2 regions of the Bacillus mexicanus genome follow, and region 1 is predicted to be linked to the other one. Evidence: riboswitches for the same ligand, from Rfam matches in the RefSeq annotation. Region 1 holds a riboswitch; the other holds the start of a gene.

Evidence for each region. Region 1 has a riboswitch for lysine ahead of AAGG74_RS10890 (amino acid permease). Riboswitches for the same ligand answer to the same signal wherever they lie in the genome.
Region 2: another riboswitch for lysine. It lies ahead of AAGG74_RS01130 (aspartate kinase); the one in region 1 lies ahead of AAGG74_RS10890 (amino acid permease).

Annotation. Positions count from the first base shown of each region.
Region 1 covers NZ_JBCEYV010000002.1:229,696-240,097, forward strand. The annotation lists partial or broken gene AAGG74_RS10870 (ABC transporter ATP-binding protein) at 1-712, opposite strand, end outside; gene AAGG74_RS10875 (FecCD family ABC transporter permease) at 728-1,738, opposite strand; gene AAGG74_RS10880 (FecCD family ABC transporter permease) at 1,738-2,784, opposite strand; gene AAGG74_RS10885 (iron-hydroxamate ABC transporter substrate-binding protein) at 2,991-3,935, shown strand; gene AAGG74_RS10890 (amino acid permease) at 4,060-5,463, opposite strand; lysine riboswitch at 5,567-5,746, opposite strand; gene sspJ (small acid-soluble spore protein SspJ) at 5,865-6,005, opposite strand; gene AAGG74_RS10900 (metal-dependent hydrolase) at 6,172-6,654, shown strand; gene AAGG74_RS10905 (LTA synthase family protein) at 6,754-8,607, shown strand; gene AAGG74_RS10910 (substrate-binding domain-containing protein) at 8,634-9,560, opposite strand; gene modA (molybdate ABC transporter substrate-binding protein) at 9,670-10,402, shown strand, end outside.
Region 2 covers NZ_JBCEYV010000001.1:201,636-212,037, reverse strand. The annotation lists gene gerE (spore germination transcription factor GerE) at 77-301, opposite strand; gene AAGG74_RS01155 (acyl-CoA thioesterase) at 417-860, opposite strand; gene sdhB (succinate dehydrogenase iron-sulfur subunit) at 1,148-1,909, opposite strand; gene sdhA (succinate dehydrogenase flavoprotein subunit) at 1,912-3,672, opposite strand; gene sdhC (succinate dehydrogenase cytochrome B558) at 3,706-4,314, opposite strand; gene AAGG74_RS01135 (YslB family protein) at 4,606-5,052, shown strand; gene AAGG74_RS01130 (aspartate kinase) at 5,094-6,326, opposite strand; lysine riboswitch at 6,452-6,632, opposite strand; gene uvrC (excinuclease ABC subunit UvrC) at 6,697-8,469, opposite strand; gene trxA (thioredoxin) at 8,606-8,920, opposite strand; gene AAGG74_RS01115 (electron transfer flavoprotein subunit alpha/FixB family protein) at 9,338-10,315, opposite strand; gene etfB (electron transfer flavoprotein subunit beta) at 10,352-10,402, opposite strand, start outside.

The DNA of each region.
Region 1 (10,402 bases):
GAAATACCTTTTTCAAAATATCCGGCGTCATGACCTCCAGCGCAGTGCCTTCTTTAATGACCTGGCCTTTTTTAAGCGCGATCATATAATGAGAAAAACGGGCTGCATGATTAAGATCATGAATGACCATTAAAATCGTCCGCCCCTGCTCCTTGTTAAGTCTGTCAAGCAGCTGCAAAATTTCAAGCTGGTGGGCGAGATCCAGATACGTTGTAGGTTCGTCCAGCAGCAGGAGCTCCGTCCCTTGCGCAAGCGCCATGGCAATCCACACGCGCTGACGCTGTCCGCCTGACAGTGCCTCAATCGGCCGATCAGCGAATTCAGCCATGCCTGTTTCTTTAAGCGCCCATTTAATAATCCGGCGGTCTTCCTCATGTAATCTGCCGAATCCTGATTGATGCGGAAACCTGCCGTACGATACCAATTCATATACCGTCAAACCGCTTGGCGCTTCAGGTGTCTGCGGTAAAATTGCCATATCCTTCGCAATGACCTTTGTAGACATTTTATGAATCGCTTTACCGTTTAAATAGACGGAACCTGCATGCGAACGCATCATTCTGGACATTGTCTTTAATATCGTTGATTTTCCGCAGCCGTTCGGACCAATTAAGGTGGTAATTTTCCCTTTAGGGATCGAGATATTTAAATCTTCTACGATCACCCTGTCTCCATAACCGATTCTAAGTTGTTCTGTTGATAATGAATTCATATTCGGCCCTCTCCTCTAATTCGCTTTCATCAATAAATAAATAAAGTAAGGCGCACCTAACACGGAAATGACAAGCCCAACCGGAATCTCTGACGGTGCCAATACATTTCTCGCCAGCGTATCAGCGAGCAAAAACAGAAATGCGCCAATGAAGGCAGAGACCGGGATCAGTGTTTGGTGCCGAGGACCGGTAAGCCTTCTTGCCACGTGAGGCGCAATCAATCCGAGAAACGCGATGCCCCCTGCAGCTGCCACACATGAAGCGGCGAGAGTGACCGCTGCCAGCAGAAGAATCCGTCTTTCCCTTTCAACAGCAGTGCCCAGCCCAGTCGCTAATTGGTCTCCAAGCTGTAAAATATTCAAATAACGCGCTTTATATAAAGTAAACGGAAGCAAGATCACAATCCAAGGGAGTATCGCCCAAATCATATTCCAGTTCGCTCCCCATATGGAGCCGGATATCCAAACCGCGGCTTGCATAAAATCATGGGGATCCATCTTGAGCTGAAAAATCAGCAGCAGAGCATTAAACCCTGCATTCACGCCAATACCGACTAAAATCAGCCGAATCGGGGTCACACCTTTCTTCCAAGCCAGAAGATAAATGAGAAATGCAGCGAGAATTGCTCCCGCCAAAGCACTGAACGGCAGCATAAATGTACCGAAAAAGCTGAGGTCTGAAGCTGACCCTTGAACAAAGTAAATAAAAAGCACAACAGCGAGTGAGCCGCCGGCATTAATACCAAGAATACCGGGCTCAGCCAGATCATTTTGAGATACGCTTTGCAAAATGGCGCCGGCAACTGCGATTCCTGCCCCAACGAGCAAGGAAAGGATAATCCTAGGAATCCTGAATTCAAATAAAACAAGCTCGTCACGAGCCGTTCCTTGGCCCAAAAAGACCTGAAGCGTTTTAAGCGGCGCCATCTTGATGACACCCAAATTCAGACTGATAAAAAAGACCATCACGATAAGCAGAAAGGTCACAGCCATTACTGCAAGCGGTGTTTTTGCTTTTGTTTTCATTACAGCCCTCTCCTTTCACGACGTGCCAAATAAAAGAAAAAGGGAACGCCGATAAGAGAAGTCAGCGCGCCGACAGGTGTTTCAAAGGGCGCGTTTACGAGCCTTGCCGCAATGTCAGCAAACACAAGCAAAACAGCACCGAGAACCGCCGAGCAGGGTATGATCCACCGATAATCCACACCGACTAAAAACCGGGTAATATGCGGAATGATCATCCCGATAAATGCGATGGTGCCGGCGACAGAAACCGCAGCTCCCGTCAAGATTACAACGACAAGCATGCCGGCCGCTTTCACCGCTGATGTATATTGACCAAGACCTTTTGCCAGCTCGTCACCAAGACTTAACAATGTCACCGACCGGGCGATGATGAATGCCAGTGCTAAGCCGACAGCCCCTGCGATCAGCAAAAGCTGGACACCTGACCATTTCACACCCGCTACTCCGCCTGCATACCAAAAACTGATATCCTGTGCGACATCAAAGCGGATTGCAATGGCGGTTGAAATGCCCGTAAAGAAATAAGTAACAGCCGTTCCCGCGAGAGCAAGCTTTACAGGCGAAAGTCCGCCTCTGGAAAACATGCCGATGCCCATTACCGTCGATGCCCCCAGCCCCGCTCCCGCAAAGGACCATAAAACAAGCCCCATTGCAGAAAGTCCGGGAAAAAAGGCAAATGCTATCGAAACGGCAAATGCCGATCCCGAAGTAACCCCCATAATCGAAGGCTCTGCCAAAGGATTTCTCGTCATCCCCTGCATAATGGCACCGGACACTGCTAACAATGCGCCGACAAGTGCGGCTGCAGCCGTTCTCGGCAGCCGAAGATCGTGTATAATTTGATGAGACGTCTCTGCCGGCTGAAAATGAAAGATGGCGTCCCATACAGTGCGTAAATGGATATCTGCTGCACCGAGTGATATGGATAGAAACACGCCAAGACAAAGTGAGCAGATCCCCGCCATAAGAACGATAACCGCACTATATGACCTTGACGTCCATTGGATTTTTTCTGATGCGGTCTGTCTATTTTTATGTTGACTCAACAGTCGTACTTCCTTTCTATTACTGATAATGATTATCAATTATAATTCCAGTATATCACCTTTTTCCGCAGATGTAATAGAGCGTTTTATAGAAAAAATGAGAATATAATTGTTAAAAAAATCGTGTCAGCAGACATTTGTAATGGTATAATCTCATTGATAATGATTCTCTTTTTCACCCATTTTTCTGAAAGAAGGTATGAGATATGCCCCGTATATATAAGAAATTCGGAACCGCATTTATTACATTGCTATTGATCACCGTGCTGGCCGCCTGCGGCAACTCAGAAAACAAAGGTTCCTCTTCTGATTCAAAAAGCGATGAAACCTTTACATACAAAGCTGAAAACGGAAAGATAGACATCCCTAAACATCCTCAACGAGTGGTTGTCATGGCTGACGGCTACTACGGCTACTTCAAAACACTGGGCGTCAACATTGTCGGGGCGCCTGAAAACGTCTTTAAAAACCCTTACTATAAAGGAAAAACCGATGGTGTCACAAACATCGGGGACGGCACATCCGTTGAAAAAGTGATTGATTTGAATCCTGACCTGATTATCGTCTGGACAACACAAGGCGCTGATATTAAAAAGCTTGAAAAAATCGCGCCAACTGTTGCGGTAACATACGATAAGCTCGACAACATTGAACAGTTAAAAGAATTCGCAAAAATGACTGGGACTGAAGATAAAGCGGAAAAGTGGCTGACTGAGTGGGATAAAAAAGTTACGGCGGCTAAAGCAAACATCAAAAAAGCTATCGGTAACAAAACCATTTCCATTATGCAATCCAATGGAAAAGACATTTACGTATTCGGCAAAGATTTCGGACGAGGCGGAAGCATCATTTACAAAGATCTCGACCTGCAAGCTACAAAGCTGACAAAAGAAAAAGCCATTGATCAGGGTCCCGGCTATACGAGCATTTCATTAGAGAAGCTCCCTGACTTCGCCGGGGATTATATTTTCGCGGGGCCATGGCAATCAGGCGGTGACGATGGCGGCGTATTTGATAGTTCCATTTGGAAGAACCTAAGCGCTGTTAAAAATGACCATGTCTTTCAGATCGATCCGATTGGCTTCTATTTCACAGACCCGATTTCGCTAGAGGGCCAGCTGGAGTTTATAACGGAAAGCTTAACAAAATAATAAAAGATAATATTCATATTGAGCTGTACCATCAGCGGATTATTATGCGTTTTCGATATTCTGTTCGGGAAATTGCATTTCATAAAAAAGACACCTGAAAAATCAGGTGTCTTTTGTTTTATGCTTATTTTTCTTTCTGAAACTTTTTGGCCATAAATGGATAAACGATCAAGCCGACAAAGAATAAACCGATACCGAGAATGAATGTCGTTAAATCGGCTGTGCCTGTTATGATGACAAACACCGAGTATACGCACGCTAATATCGCAATCACTCCGTCTTTTACACGGGAGCCTTTTAGCTGGTCATATGTTTCACCTTTGATGACAATCTTCAAGCTGTAAATCGCTGATACCAAATACGGTATTAAATACGCAAGCGTTGCTGCTGTCGTTAAAAATGTAAATGCGTCACTTATTGTCCGGGAAATAACCGAGAAAATGAAGACTTGTGACATCACATTTGTGATAATAAGTGCGATAACCGGGCTTCCTTTTTTATTCGTTTTCGCAAATATTGCCGGAAAATCGCCTGCTTTCGCGGCTTGATATGGTACCTCAGAGCCAAGCAAAATCCAGCCGAGCATTGTTCCGAATAAGCAAAGGATAGCCAAAAGCGCCATAATGACGCTTCCCGCGTTACCAACAATCGTATACAGGACATCGACGAACGGTTTTTCAGAGCCGACAAGTTTATCGTGCGGCAGCACACCCATCGTAATGAAAGTCACAATAATATAAATGCTCAAAGCAATCAGCAAACCGGTGATTGTGGCACGTTTCACATCACGCTGAGAACGCGCACGGCCGGACAGGATGACCGCTGACTCAATTCCGACAAACGCCCACAATGTAGAAATCGCGGCGTTATGCACCTGGCCGCCAATTCCAATGCTTGTGCCGTTTTCTCCTTGAATCGGAAAATAAAAATGATCGAATAATGCCGTTTGAAACACAAACAATCCGGCAACGATAAAGAAAACAAAGCCTAATACTTTTGAAAGTGTTGTGACAAAGTTCAATTTACTTGCACCGTTAATGCTTGTAACAAGAATCGTGTGCGTTCCCCATAACAAGATCGTACAGACAGCAAATGTCAGCAATTGGCCGAGTGTCACCTCTTGCCCGCCGATCGTAAACATTTCACGTTTATCAACCAAGATCGGAAAGAACGAAGTCAAGTAACCGGCGAGACTTGTAATGATCGCCACGTTACTGATCCAGCTCGCCACCCAGTAGCCCCACACCATTGTGAAACCAGCAGCGTTCCCTTTTTTCTTATCAGAGAACAGCGCCCTCGCATAACTTTGCGGTCCCGCTGTCAGCTCAGGCTTGCGAATGGACAAGTGCCCGAAAACAAGCGCGATCATCAGCACACCGGCCCCTGTCAAAAGCCAGGCAGACGTAGCGCCAAACGGACTCGCGATTGAAGCAAGCGAGCTCGGCAAGGAGAAAATTCCTGATCCAACCATATTTCCAACGACAAACGCCGTTAATAACCAAAAACCCCATTTTTTTGTCTGTTCCATTCCAGTACCTCCATGATTCTTTGTACGGACCAGACCCCGAGATCATGTAAACGCAAAAAAAGCCTGAACAAAAGTCCATGCTTAAAGAAACACACACCCTTGATCTCCGGATAGCCCTCCGCGAAAAAGCACGCGGCAGTCCTGCACTTATTCAGATACAGTCCCAGCATAGAGAAGGATCGGCTTTCTCCACACTTCGGCGCTGATGCCTTTTACACATGGTTAACAGCTCCTGTCAGCCTGGCATGTGTGACTTATCATCCGCGCAACCTCTACCTCACTGAGAAAGAGTGAGGATTTGAAAATATTCAGTTACTCCCAGAAGGTTATCAAAGAAAGGATGATCTGTCAAAGGGAACAGATGGAAAATACGGATAGGGCCAAACCCTATCCGCATGTAACTAGCGATTATTTTTCTTTTTTTGCACAGCTTCTTGAAGCGGATCGTCTTTGAGAGCTGAACCGGCATCTTCAAGAGCTCCCTGGATGACGTTTTTTTCTTTTCCAGAGCGTTTTTCTTTATCTTTATTAAAGAAACCCATTCGTATCACCTCTTTATAGAAAATAGGTACATGTTTAAGATGCCTTTTTCTTTGAGAAATTATACAGGACATTTTTTTCACTCAAAGTCCTGTTGATCAAACATACATTCTCTTGATATATTTGTAATTCAGAGATTTTTTGCAAAAGATAAAGGAGAAGCGACAAATGACAGGAAAAACACACATCATGGGAGGCATCGCTTCTTGTACAGCAGCGGCTTATTATTATGGTTTTGATCCAGTGCTTATGGCAGCGTCAGGCGCAATTGGGGCATTAATACCCGATATCTGCCACACGCAAAGCAAAATTGGGAGAAGGTTTCCTTTTATATCGAAAGTGGTCAGTTCCGTTTTTGGCCATCGAACCTTTACGCACAGCCTGCTGTTTCTGCTCATTATGTTTTTTATCACATCCACATATATTCCAGATATAAACATATCGACCGGGCTGATGATCGGAATGGCAAGCCACTTGGTTCTTGACGCTTGGACGGTGAACGGGATCAAATTATTATTCCCTTCAACGATCCGTGTGCGGCTCCCATTATATATGAAGACAGGCAGTTTTTCTGAGCAGCTCGTGTTAGCCGGTCTGACCATTGCTTCATGTTACTACTTTTATATGCTGTTTCATGGCCAAACGATTTAAACGTGAGTGCTGGCACTTGTCTGAACGGGCTGTTTTTAGTAGGTTTTACATAAGAAGGATGTCATGAAAATGATCAAGTAAACGTGAGGGGTCATATTAATGAAAGGAACCTTTTTTCACAATCAGCGGTTTTTATGGATTTCGATCGTATTTGTGTGGATCAAAACATATGCGATCTATAAACTCGGCTTTGACTTACCGATTGATTCTCTGTTGGAAGAGCTCATATTGCTAATCAATCCGCTCAGTTTTATTCTTCCTGTATTCGGAATCAGCCTGTTTCTGAAACGAAACAAGCAGCGGGCCTTTTTGCTGATTGCTAATTTGGTTCTGACTGTCATTTTGATATCCAACACGATTTTTTATGGTTTTTATATTGATTTTATTACCATCCCGGTTTTATTTCAGGCCAGTAACATGAGCGATATGGGCAGCAGTATTAAAGAGCTGTTCAATCCTCTGTTTATCGCCTTGTTTGCGGATTTCGTTTTTCTTTTGCTGCTTTCCAGAAAAGAAAAGCCCCCGCAGACAAAAGCCTCATCCCGTACGATCAAACGGTACTATGCAGCTTCCTTAGGAATGATCTTATGCACGCTGGCACTTGCAGAAATACAGCAGCCAAAGCTTTTGGCGCATTCCTTTGACCGGGAAATGCTCGTCAAAAATATCGGACTGTTTCAGTTTCATATCTATGATACGATTTCTCAGACGGTTCATATAAGCGCAAAAGCGTTTGCAGATGAAGACAGCATGACTGTCATTAAAAATTATACAGAAGCTGATTACAGCAAGCCTGACCAAAGCAAATTCGGTCTGGCAAAAGGGCGCAATGTCATCTTTGTAACGCTTGAATCAACCCAAAGCTTTGTTTTGAATGAAAAGGTAAATGGAAAAGAAATAACCCCGTTTATGAATGACTTCATCAAAAAAAGCTATTTCTTTGATCATTTCTACCAGCAAACCGAACAAGGCAAAACGTCTGATTCAGAATTCATCGTCGCAAACTCGCTGTATCCTTCCCTTAGCGGAGCTGTCTTTTTCACGAAAAGCGACCATCAATTTCATACAATGTACAAATCGCTGAAAAAACATGAATATTATTCAGCCGTCTTTCACGCCAACCATAAAACATTTTGGAACCGAGATGTGATGTACGATACATTTGGGGTTGACCGCTTTTTTGATGTTGATGATTTTCATGTAACGCCCAGAACATCGACAAGCTGGGGTTTAAAGGACAAGGAGTTTTTAGAACAGTCCGCAGGCAAACTGAAAAGCCTGCCGCAGCCGTTTTACAGCAGTCTCATCACGTTAACGAATCATTTTCCGTTTGAAATTGACGAAAAGGATCAGATGATCGATGAGTTCGATTCAAGCAGCGACCTGTTAAACCGCTATGTGACGACAGTGCGATATGAAGATGAGGCATTGAAGCATTTTATCAAAAAGTTGAAAAATGAAGGCTTATACGACAACTCGATGATCGTCTTTATGGGGGATCATTACGGGATTTCAGAAGCCCATAATGAGGCGATGGCTGAGTTTTTAGGGAAAAATGAAATCACACCGTATGACAATGTTCAGCTCCAGAGGGTGCCGTTTCTTATACATATCCCGGGAATCACTGATCAAAAGCCGGAAACCATCTCTGATGCCGGAGGGCAGGTCGACGTCAGGCCGACACTGATGCACCTTCTTGGCATTGAGACAAAAGGCGAAATTCAATTCGGCAATGATTTGCTGTCAGATGACCGTACTCCATTTGCCGTGCTGAGAAACGGCAGCTTTATTACGAATAACTATGTATACACGAAAAACACGTGCTACAGCCAAAAAACAGGTGAAGTGCTGGAAGACCTGGACGCATGTCTCCCTTATAAAGAGAAAGCAAATGAAGAACTGTCTTTCTCTGATAAAATCTTAAACGGTGACCTGCTCCGTTTTTACGAATAAAAAATCCCTCCTTTCCAGAGGGATTTTTATGTTTCCAACATCACTTTGCCGGTCAGCTTCGTCTCATAGCCGTTTAATTGAGCCAGATTTGCTTTGTATTCCTCAGATTGTAAGATCTCCTTCACAGCTTTCAGCAGCTGCTCATGTTTTTTCAAAACGATGATGTCATATTGCTCGTCGATGAGCGGAATAAAATCCACACTGCCCATGTGCGCCGCGTGCTGCGCTCCGATTCCCGCGTCTGCCTGTCCGCTTGAGACTTGGGAAGCGACAGCATAATGATCGGTCACGATCTCCTCGTATCCCTTTACATCAGCCGGATTCACATGAAGCAATCCAAGCTGTTCATCAAGGAGCACCCTTGCGCCAGAACCCTTTTCCCTGTTGATGATCCGGATATCGGCTCTTTTCAAGTCTTCCCAGCCTTGAATGTTTTTCGGATTCCCTTTTTGAACATACAGTCCGGCTTTGCGGAGAACAACATTGATCAAACAAAACGGCTCGCCTGACAAAATCCGTTTTGCATAAGGTGTGTTATATTGGCCTGTTTCTGCATCGTACAAATGCAGGCTGACAATATCACATTTACCTTGATACATATCAATCAGGCTGTTCAAACTTCCTTTGTATTTGCGGAGCGGCGTCTCCTGAATAGCATTTTCCAATTGCTTGCTAAGGAGATCCATCGAAATATCCTGGCCGCTGATCATAACATTCGATCTGCCCTCCACCTCCGTCTCGTGCATCTTTTTCGGCTCTTCGACAGCAGCCAGAGGCTGAGACATTCTCATATTTGACTTATATTGCTTCAAATCTTCTTCGTCTACACGCATCTGCCTGCCAACACGGTAAGCAGAGATCATGCCTTTTTTGATCAAATCATAAACGGTCAGCTTCGATACCTTCAGCAGGCCTGCCACTTCTTCTATCGTATAGGAAGAGGTTTCATTCATTATCATCACTCTCCTATTTTATTATACCTTTTCATCAAATTTAAAAATACCACACAAACGAAACCTAATTAGTTATAATTAGATATATCTAATTATAAGGGGTGCGATCATGCTTAAAAAGTATTCCATTCTAACAGCAGCCTTAGCCGTTTTTCTGCTTGCAGCAGGCTGCTCTTCAAACCAGTCTTCAGCAGACAGCGAGAAAAAGGTGACGCTAACCATCTCAGCTGCCGCCAGCACAAAGGATGCACTTGAAGAAATCCAAAAAAATTACGAAAAAAAACATCAATCTATTACCATCCAAGATAACTATGGCTCATCCGGCGCCTTGCAAAAACAGATTTCTCAAGGAGCAGGAGCAGATCTGTTTTTCTCAGCTGCCGAGGATAAATTTCAAAAGCTGGTGGATGATGGCGATATTGCAAAAAAAGACAGCACTGACTTAGTTGGTAATGAAATTGTGCTGATCGTGCCGAAAAACGGGGATTCGCCTGTGACAAGCTTCAGCAATTTGGCTGATTCAGAAAAAATCGCCCTCGGCACGCCGGAATCGGTTCCCGCAGGCGCTTACGCGAAAGAAGCCCTGACAAAGCTGTCTCTATGGAACAAACTAAAGGGTAAGATCGTTTACGGCAAAGACGTTCGCCAAGTTCTTTCTTATGCAGAAACCGGCAATGTGGACGCCGGCATTGTTTATAAAACAGACGCTCTGATCTCTAAAAAGGTCAGCATCATTGACGAGGCAAAAGCAGATACACACAGCCCAATTGTCTATCCATTAGGGATTGTAAAAGATACAAAACACCGGAAAGAAGCAAAGGCATTTTACGATTACCTGCAAT
Region 2 (10,402 bases), on a different contig from region 1:
CATTCCAAATATGGTTTCAAGCGTTATAAACAGCAATAACCGGCTCCTTCCTGAAAAGAAGGAATACCGGCAAAGATTAAAGCTCTAACTCACCCATTCTAAGAAGCTCAACAACGGCTTGCGAACGCCCTTTCACACCTAATTTCTGCATGGCATTTGAAATATGGTTTCGAACGGTTTTCTCACTGATAAATAGCTCGCTTGCAATCTCCTTTGTTGTCTTATCTTGAACGAGCAATTCGAACACTTCTCTTTCTCTTTTCGTTAGCAGCGGCTTCGATTGAAATTCTTTCTCCTTCAAGTATTGTAACCCTCCTTGCTAAGGTGAGAGCGAATCAGAAACGAATGGGTTTTGATATAGTCGAGATATCATATGTAAGAAGAGCACTGGAGGTGACGTATACAAGAGAATTAGTTTATGGTGTATGGAGAAGCTTATCTTTTTCCTCATCCGTCCAGCTGACAGCCTTGCCGCTATCCTTTGAGACTTGGACCATCACAACCGCCCCGGTAAAGCAAGGCTCGCCTTTACAGTTTTCTCCGAGATAGTGCAAGGTAAGGGATGAGCTGCCGACAGCGCTTGTTTTCACATAGATGCGCAGCTTTTCATAAGGCATGACTTGCCTCAAATAATCGCATTGCTGGCTCGCCACAACCGTCATAGTCTGTTTATTATTGTTCATCATATTGAGTTTTTGGAAATAGGAGATCCGCACTTCTTCAAAATATATGAAAGGGATTACATTATTCATATGCCCAAACATGTCTGTCTCGGAAAACCGAACGGATACTTCATTAAAAAAAGAGAAGGACGTTTGCCAGTCTTGAAACGGCATGTCTATATAAGCGGGAAGCCTCATCTTTATTCATCTCCTTATTGTTAAAAAACCTCTCCCATGCGGAAGAGGTTTCAGCGTGTCGACATACCCTCGCATACTTTGTCAGGCCTGCGCGTCGGGCTCACGAATGATGAAAAGTAAGGCGGCTGCATACTTAGTCGTCCTGCCTAAACACCGCCTTCATCACATTCTGTGAAAGTCTGCTCCGATGCTCATCCTTTTTCGACTTCGAGGATTTTCAATCACGTTTAACATATAATGAAAAATGTAAATTATTTTATGATTTTGTCAACAATAGTTTTTGCTTCTTATACTCTGTCGCTTCCGAAGAAATTGCGGAATGCTTGTAAGTTTGTGTCTCTATTCAAAGCTGCAATCGATGTGGTGAGCGGAATGCCTTTCGGGCAGGATTGCACGCAGTTTTGCGAGTTGCCGCAATCTGCAAGGCCGCCTTCATCCATCAGTGCTTCTAATCGATCAGATTTATTCATGGCGCCTGTTGGATGCGCGTTAAACAGACGGACTTGGGACATCGGCGCCGGCCCCATGAACTTTGATTTGCTATTCACATTCGGGCAGGCTTCAAGACAGACGCCGCACGTCATGCATTTTGATAATTCATATGCCCATTGACGGCGTTTTTCCGGCATTCTCGGCCCCGGTCCTAAATCGTGCGTACCGTCAATCGGTATCCACGCTTTTACCTTTTTCAATGAATCAAACATTCTGCTGCGATCAACCTGCAAATCACGTACGACAGGGAATGTTTTCATTGGTTTTAAACGAATCGGCTGTTCAAGTTTGTCGATTAGCGCCGTACAGGATTGGCGGGGCTTTCCATTTATGACCATCGAACACGCGCCGCACACTTCTTCGAGGCAGTTCATATCCCATGTAACAGGGGTTGTCTTTTCACCTTTCGCGTTAACTGGATTCCGACGAATTTCCATCAGAGCAGAAATAACATTTAAGTTCGGGCGGTATGGAATTTCAAATTCTTCATCATAAGGCGTGCTGTCCGCTGTATCTTGACGTGTAATAACAAATCGTATTGTTTTTTGTTCACTCATGATTATTTCGCCACCTTCTTCTTCGAGTAATCCCGTTTCCGAGGCGGTATCAGCGATACATCGACATCCTGATACTCAAATTCCGGCGCTTCATACGGACTTACATGTTTAGCCATTGTTGTTTTAAGCCATTCATCATCATTACGTTCAGGATAATCCGGTTTATAATGAGCGCCCCGGCTTTCGTTGCGGTTGTATGCGCCAAGGGTAATAACCCTTGCAAGCTGAAGCATGTTCGAGAACTGGCGGGTGAACATCGCTCCTTGATTGCTCCATTTTGTCGTGTCATTGATATTAATCTTTTTAAACCGTTCCATTAGCTCTTGAATTTTGTCATCTGTTTTCAATAGCTTGTCATTGTGGCGGACAACCGTGACGTTTGCTGTCATCCACTCACCGAGCTCTCTATGGAGAACATAAGCATTTTCAGTTCCGTCCATGCTCATCATCTCAGCCCATTTTTCTTCTTCGTTTTTAACGTGAGCATCGAATAAAGACGAAGACATGTCTTCTGCCGAAGATTCTAAGCCGTTTACATACTTCACCGCATTCGGTCCCGCCACCATTCCTCCGTAAATCGCAGAAAGCAGGGAGTTTGCCCCTAAGCGGTTGCCGCCGTGCATAGAGTAATCACATTCTCCAGCTGCAAACAGTCCCGGGATGTTTGTCATTTGATCGTAATCCACCCATAAACCGCCCATTGAATAATGGACTGCCGGGAAGATCTTCATCGGGAGCTTTCGCGGGTCGTCTCCCATGAATTTTTCATAAATCTCAATAATGCCGCCGAGCTTAATATCCAGCTCTTTCGGATCTTTATGAGACAGATCGAGATACACCATATTTTCACCGTTAATGCCGAGCTTCTGGTTGACACACACATCAAATATTTCGCGTGTCGCAATATCACGCGGCACCAGGTTTCCGTAAGCCGGATATTTTTCCTCTAAGAAATACCACGGTTTACCGTCTTTATATGTCCACACTCGTCCGCCTTCACCGCGCGCTGATTCACTCATCAGCCTTAGTTTGTCATCGCCCGGTATGGCTGTCGGGTGGATTTGAATAAATTCCCCGTTTGCATAATACGCTCCCTGCTGATAAACGATCGACGCAGCAGAGCCTGTATTAATCATAGAGTTAGTCGATTTTCCAAAAATGATGCCCGGTCCGCCCGTTGCCATAATGACAGCATCTGAACGGAAGGATTCAATTTGCATGTTTGTCAGATTTTGCGCAACGATTCCGCGACAGGTTCTGTCATCATCTAATACTGCGCCAAGAAATTCCCAGCCTTCGTATTTTGTGACCAGACCGGCAACTTCGTATCTGCGCACTTGCTCGTCCAGCGCGTACAGCAGCTGCTGTCCCGTTGTTGCACCCGCATAAGCTGTTCTATGGTGCTGTGTGCCCCCGAATCGGCGGAAATCAAGCAGGCCTTCAGGTGTCCGGTTAAACATAACGCCCATCCGGTCTAATAAGTGGATGACTGAAGGCGCCGCTTCACACATCGCTTTGACCGGCGGCTGGTTGGCAAGAAAGTCGCCTCCGTATACAGTGTCATCAAAATGCTCCCACGGAGAGTCACCTTCCCCTTTTGTATTGACCGCTCCGTTTATGCCCCCTTGCGCACAAACCGAATGAGAACGTTTAACAGGAACGATGGAAAACAGCTTAACCGCCATTCCTGATTCCGCTGCTTTTATTGTCGCCATGAGGCCCGCGAGACCTCCGCCGACTACGATAATGCTTGATTGACTCATGATAGCCCATCTCCCTCTAGTAATCTAGTACTCTTATACAAATGCAAAAATCGCTTTTAAGCCTACGTAAGACAGGACAACAAAAATAATTAGCGTAACATATGTCGAAATTCTTTGAGAACGAGGCGTTACCGTGATACCCCATGTCACAGCGAAAGACCATAAACCGTTCGAGAAGTGGAAAATTGTGGACAAAACACCGACAATATAAAAGCCAAGCATAGCCGGAGAGCTCAAAATATTCGCCATCATGTCAAAATTGACTTCAGCGCCCATTTGTGCGGCAATGCGGGTCTCCCATACGTGCCAGCTCACGAAGATGAGGGTGATAATACCGGTTACACGCTGCAGGACGAAGAGCCAGTTTCTCATATAGCTGTATTGGCCTGCGTTATTTTTTGCAGTAAACGCTATGTACACACCATAAACTGCATGATAAATTAATGGTAAGAAGATAATAAAAATTTCCAATGCATACCTGAAAGGCAGACTATCCATAAAATGAGCGGCATTATTGAATGCTTCAGCGCCTCTTGCGGCAAACTGGTTGACGACTAAATGCTGAATGAGAAAGATGCCGACCGGTATGACGCCAAGCAAGGAATGCAATCTTCGAAAATAAAACTCTCTGTTCCCAGACATTACGTTACCCCCTGTTTGATAAGTGCGAAATGTGCTAAATCTCTTCCCCCACTTCTTTCAATTGTAAGCACTTTATTAAGATTTATTGACAATTTCATTTTACTCCTCCCTCAAAAGGGCGTCAAGAAAACGCGTACATAAATTATAATTTTCCGAATTGATTAGCAGATTCAAAAATTTTATTTTATCAATATATGTTTTTTCTTAATTTTTCATAAGAATTACAGGATCATTCTGTAATCCTTCCCCCTGTTTAGGCTATAATATACGGAGGAGAGAGGGGAGACAGATATGAAGTCTAAATACGAAGCATCTATTGATAATCTAAAAGAAATAGAAATGAATGCCTATGCCTACGAACTAATACGAGAGATCGTTCTCCCGGATATGCTTGGCCAAGATTACTCTTCCATGATGTATTGGGCAGGAAAACATCTCGCCCGTAAGTTTCCTCTTGAATCATGGGAGGAATTTCCGGCCTTCTTTGAAGAAGCGGGCTGGGGAACTCTCACCAACGTAAGCACTAAAAAACAGGAGCTTGAATTTGAACTTGAAGGGCCGCTCATTTCCAACCGGCTTAAACATCAGAAAGAACCATGCTTTCAGATGGAAGCTGGTTTTATTGCTGAACAAATCCAACTCATGAATAACCAGATTGCCGAATCATATGAACAAGTGAAAAAGAGAGCCGATAAAGTGGTTCTGACTGTAAAATGGGATATGAAAGACCCAGTGTAATAAAAAAGGCGGTGACTGCACAGTCCCGCCTTTTTTGATTGTCATTGCACAGCTGAAGGGTGTTTTGAAAGCTCAAATGCATCGTGCAGCGCTTCGACTGCTTTCACCATGTCATTTTCGCTTATAACGGTTGAAACTTTGATTTCAGATGTGCTGACCATTTTGATTAAAATATTTTTTTCCGCCAGTACAGCAAACATTTCAGCCGCTACACCAGGGTTTGAGACCATGCCGGATCCGACAATGGATACTTTAGCCAATTTGCTTTCTGTCTCGATTTTCTCAAATTCAAGAGCGTCTTTATATTCTTCAAGCACCTTAACGGTTTGAGCGGCGTCTTCTGTTTTGACAGAGAAGGAAATGCCGGCCTGATTGTCTCCGGCTTGCGTTTGGATGATAATATCGACGTTAATGTTTCTTTTCGCAAGTGTTGTAAAAATTGTGGACAAGGTTGTCAGGCCGCCAGTCAGGCCGTAAATGGTGACCCTTGTGATTTGATCTTCGAACGCAATGCCCCTGACAATTAGATTTTGCTCCATGGATGATTCCTCCTCAATTAATGTTCCCGCTTCTGTTTCTGTACTTGAACGCACTTCCAACGTCACTTGATAATTTTTCGCAAATTCAACAGCTCTTGGGTGAAGAACGCCAGCGCCTAAATTAGCAAGCTCAAGCATTTCATCGTATGAGATACCGGCAAGTTTTCTCGCAGATTTCACAAAGCGCGGATCGGTTGTAAACACTCCCGGCACATCCGTGTATATATCGCATTTATCCGCTTGTAATGCGGCAGCCAAAGCAACTGCTGTTGTGTCAGAACCGCCCCGGCCCAATGTCGTGATTTCAGCGTCTTCTGTCATACCTTGGAATCCCGCGACAATGACAACCTTTCCTTGCTCAAGCTGATCTGCTAAAGCCGAAGTGTCTATATCTGTAATTCTGGCGTTTCCATGCACAGATTCCGTACGGATTCCCGCCTGCCAGCCCGTATAGGAAACTGCGTCATAGCCTTTTTCCTGCAGCGCCATGGAAAGCAGGGAAATGGTGACCTGCTCGCCCGTCGCCAGCAGCATATCCATTTCGCGTTTGCTCGGCTGGTCAGAAATTGCTTTTGCAAGGCCGACCAATTCGTCAGTGGATTTTCCCATAGCCGAAACGACAACAACGACTTGATGGCCCTTCTGTTTTTCTGCAATTGCGCGGTTTGCCGCATTTTGAATTTTTTCGACTGAGCCGACGGAAGTACCTCCGAATTTTTGTACAATAAGACTCATGTATTACCACCCTTTACATTTTGGTTCGTGCGGGTGAGGAGAAAGAGCGCTTTGTCCACAATAAAAAAGCAATGAGAGGAATGTCTCTCATTGCTTATCAATTAATCATCATGAATGATTATGAACAACGAGATAGCCCTCCAAGAAATGATTTCTTGACAGCCTTACATTTCTTCAATGCACGGCCAGCAAATAATACCGATGGGGGGTTTTATTTGCTTCGGCGACGCTCCCCTTTCAGCCTTTTTCACAGAATCCATCATTCTCTAAAGGCTTACTCTTGAAGTTCGCACCTCTATCTTCACCATATAACACGATCTAACTATGAAATTAGTTCACATTTTATCAGATCTTTTTTAAAAGGACAACATTAATTTTGCAATTTATCGTAAAGCAGCTGAGCCGCCGCTCCGGGAACACCCGCTTTTTGAATGTCCTCAAGGCTTGCTTCCTTCATTTTTTTCACAGAACCGAAATGCTTCAACAGCATTTTCTTTCGTTTCTCTCCGATACCCGGGATATCATCCAATACGGATTGAAATGCGCTTTTCCCGCGGATTTGCCTGTGAAAGCTGATCGCAAAGCGGTGCACCTCATCCTGAATGCGTTGCAGAAGGTAAAATTCCTGGCTGTTTCGTTCCAGATACACCGCCTCCAGCGGATCTCCGATTAGCAGATTTGAGGTTCTGTGTTTTTCGTCTTTCGCCAGGCCCGCAATTGGGATATCCAAGCCGAGTTCATTTTCAATGACATCCCTTGCGGCGTTGATCTGTCCTTTTCCTCCGTCAATGATGACCAGATCAGGCAGCGGCAGATTGTCGCGAAGCACTCTCGTATAGCGTCTTCTGACAACCTCTCTCATAGAACCATAATCATCCGGCCCTGTAACGGTTTTGATTTTATATTTGCGGTATTCCTTTTTATTCGGTTTGCCGTCGATAAACACGATCATCGCGGAAACAGGATTTGTCCCCTGTATGTTTGAGTTATCAAATGCTTCGATTCTGTGCGGGGTGTAAATATTCAATGCTTCACCGAGTTTCTGCACGGCCCCAATGGAACGTTCCTCATCCCGCTCGATTAGAGAGAATTTTTCTTTGAGCGCAATTTTCGCGTTTTTATGAGCCAGCATAAGCAGTTCTTTTTTCGAGCCTTTTTTTGGCTGGTGTACGTTTGTTTCCAGCAGCTGCTCAATCATGGATTGATCGACACTGTCCGGAACTAAAATTTCCTTCGGAAGGAAGTGGTTGTTTTTTGTATAGAACTGCCCGACGAACGTAAGAAACTCTTCATCTGCTTCCTGATAAAGCGGGAACATGCTGACATCGCGTTCAATGAGCTTTCCTTGGCGGATGAAAAAGACCTGTACGCACATCCAGCCTTTATCATACGCATAGGCGAATACATCACGGTCGACTAGATCGTTCATCGTCATTTTTTGTTTTTCCATCGTTGATTCAATATGAGCGATTTGGTCACGAAGTTCTTTTGCCCGTTCAAACTCAAGATTTTCAGCAGCTTCATGCATTTTCTCTTCAAGCTCTTTTTTAACCTCATTATAGCCGCCTTTTAAAAAGCGGGTAACGCCCTCTACCAGCTCTCTGTTTGTCTCTTCAGAAATATCCTTCACGCACGGAGCGAGACATTGGCCAAGATGATAGTAAAGGCACACCCTGTCCGGCAGTTTGGAGCATTTTCTGAGAGGATAGAGACGGTCGAGCAGTTTTTTTGTTTCCCTTGCGGATTGTACGTTCGGGTACGGCCCGAAATAGCGCCCTTTGTCTTTTTTGACATTGCGGGTGACAATCAGCCTTGGGTGGCGTTCATGTGTGAGTTTGATAAAGGGATAGGTTTTGTCGTCTTTGAGCATGACATTGTATTTCGGGTCATACTTTTTGATTAGGTTCATTTCTAAAATAAGCGCTTCTAGATTGGAGGACGTCACGATATATTCAAAATCCTCGATTTCCGTCACAAGCCTTTGTGTTTTCGCATCATGAGAACCGGTGAAGTAAGAGCGCACTCTGTTTTTCAGCACTTTTGCTTTTCCTACGTAGATCACAGTCTGCTGCCGGTCCTTCATGAGATAACATCCGGGCTGATCGGGAAGGAGGGCGAGTTTTTCTTTTAGTTGTTTGTTCATACATTACCCTTCCTTAGTGTGTAATCCTTTGTTTCCAGTTTAACACGAACGTTTGTTTTTCTCTATGCTTCATGATTGGCGAATAAAAAAAGCGATCCCTCAATCGGAATCGCTCTGGCATGTAAGCAGCCGAAAATTAAAGATGTTTGTTTACAAGCTCTTGAAGTGCTTCTTTCGGTTTGAAACCGACAGACGTTTCAACTACTTCTCCGTCTTTTAACACAAGAAGTGTCGGGATGCTCATAACGCCGTATTTTCCAGCTGTTTCTTGGTTTTCGTCTACATCGATTTTTACGATTTTCAGTTTGTCTCCCATTTCTTGATCCAGTTCTTCAAGAACAGGTGCAATCATTTTACAAGGTCCGCACCAAGGAGCCCAGAAGTCAGCCACTACGACGCCTTCGCTTGTTTCAGCTGAGAAAGATTGATCAGTTGCTTTTACGATAGCCATTATTGAATTCCTCCAATTGTGAAATGATGATTTTTAGTATAGCATCTCCCATTCATTCACGCTATTTTAATGCTTATAAATTATTTTTTCCTGATCACAATCGGTTTACTCATATTTTCTTGGATTGAATGGGATATGTTCTTTTCATTAAAATACGAATCTGATAATGGCCCCAATCACTACAATCGCCCCGATGATCATAAGAATGGTACGAAGCATAGAATAACATCTCCTCTTTTGTCATGTACCTTACTTTGCCCTGCCGAAGCTGTTTTAAAACATGAAAAAGAGAGTCGGTATGAAGGCCGGCGCTCTCTTTCGGATAAAAATCGGCACGCAGTACATGCCAATGGCGGTGCTTTTATTATATTTGTTTTGTGTACACCTTTCCCGAACTTCAGCAGCCCGGGAGTTCCTTTACGAGTGTATATTCAATTGTTTGAATTCCTCAGTTAATAACGGAACGACTTCAAATAAATCCCCTACGATGCCGTAATCCGCTATTTTGAAGATATCGGCTTCAGGGTCTTTATTGATAGCGACGATTACCTTGCTGTTTGACATGCCGGCCAAATGCTGGATGGCGCCGGAAATACCGCAGGCGATGTACAAATCCGGGGTGACGACTTTCCCGGTCTGCCCGATTTGGAGAGCATAATCACAATAATCTGCGTCACACGCCCCGCGAGATGCCCCTACTGCTGCGCCCAGCACCTCGGCAAGCTCCTGCAGCGGCTCAAATCCTTCCTTGCTTTTGACCCCTCGGCCGCCTGCAACAATCACTTTGGCTTCGGAAAGATCAACGCCGTCCGCTGTTTTTTTCACAACTTCTTGAATAACAGTGCGGAGGTCAGTAAGAGAAACGTCAACGCTTTCGATACTTCCCGACCTGCTGAGGTCTTTTTCTAGAGCTTGAATATTATTGGGGCGAATCGTTGCCAAAACCATCGGATCGGTCGAAATGACGTGTTCAAATGCTTTCCCCGAGTAAATCGGCCGGGTGAACACGATATTCCCTCCGGCAACGCTTACATCTGTCGCATCAGAAATCAGTCCTGTTTGCAGACGAGCCGCGAGCTTCGGCGAAAGGTCCTTTCCGATTGCCGTGTGCCCGCAAATCACTGCATCCGGCTTTTCTTGGTCAATAATGGATCTCATGACCTGGCTGTAGCCATCTGCCGTGTATGCTTTCAGGTTTGGGTCTTCGGCTGTGAGAACTTTATCAGCTCCGTAATGGTGAAGCTCCTGTGCAACGCTTTGGATATTTTCTCCGATGAGAACACCGATGACTTCTCCATCACCTGAAATGGTTCTTCCTGCAGCTAATGCTTCAAAGGTGACATTCCGCAATTCTCCATCGCGGCATTCTCCTAGTACGATCACTTTCTTTCCCATTCTAACATCCCCCCTGTTTCTTTGAATGTCCGAGCTTTATATGACTTTAGCTTCGCTGCGGAGCAATGAGACGAGCTCTTTTGCCTG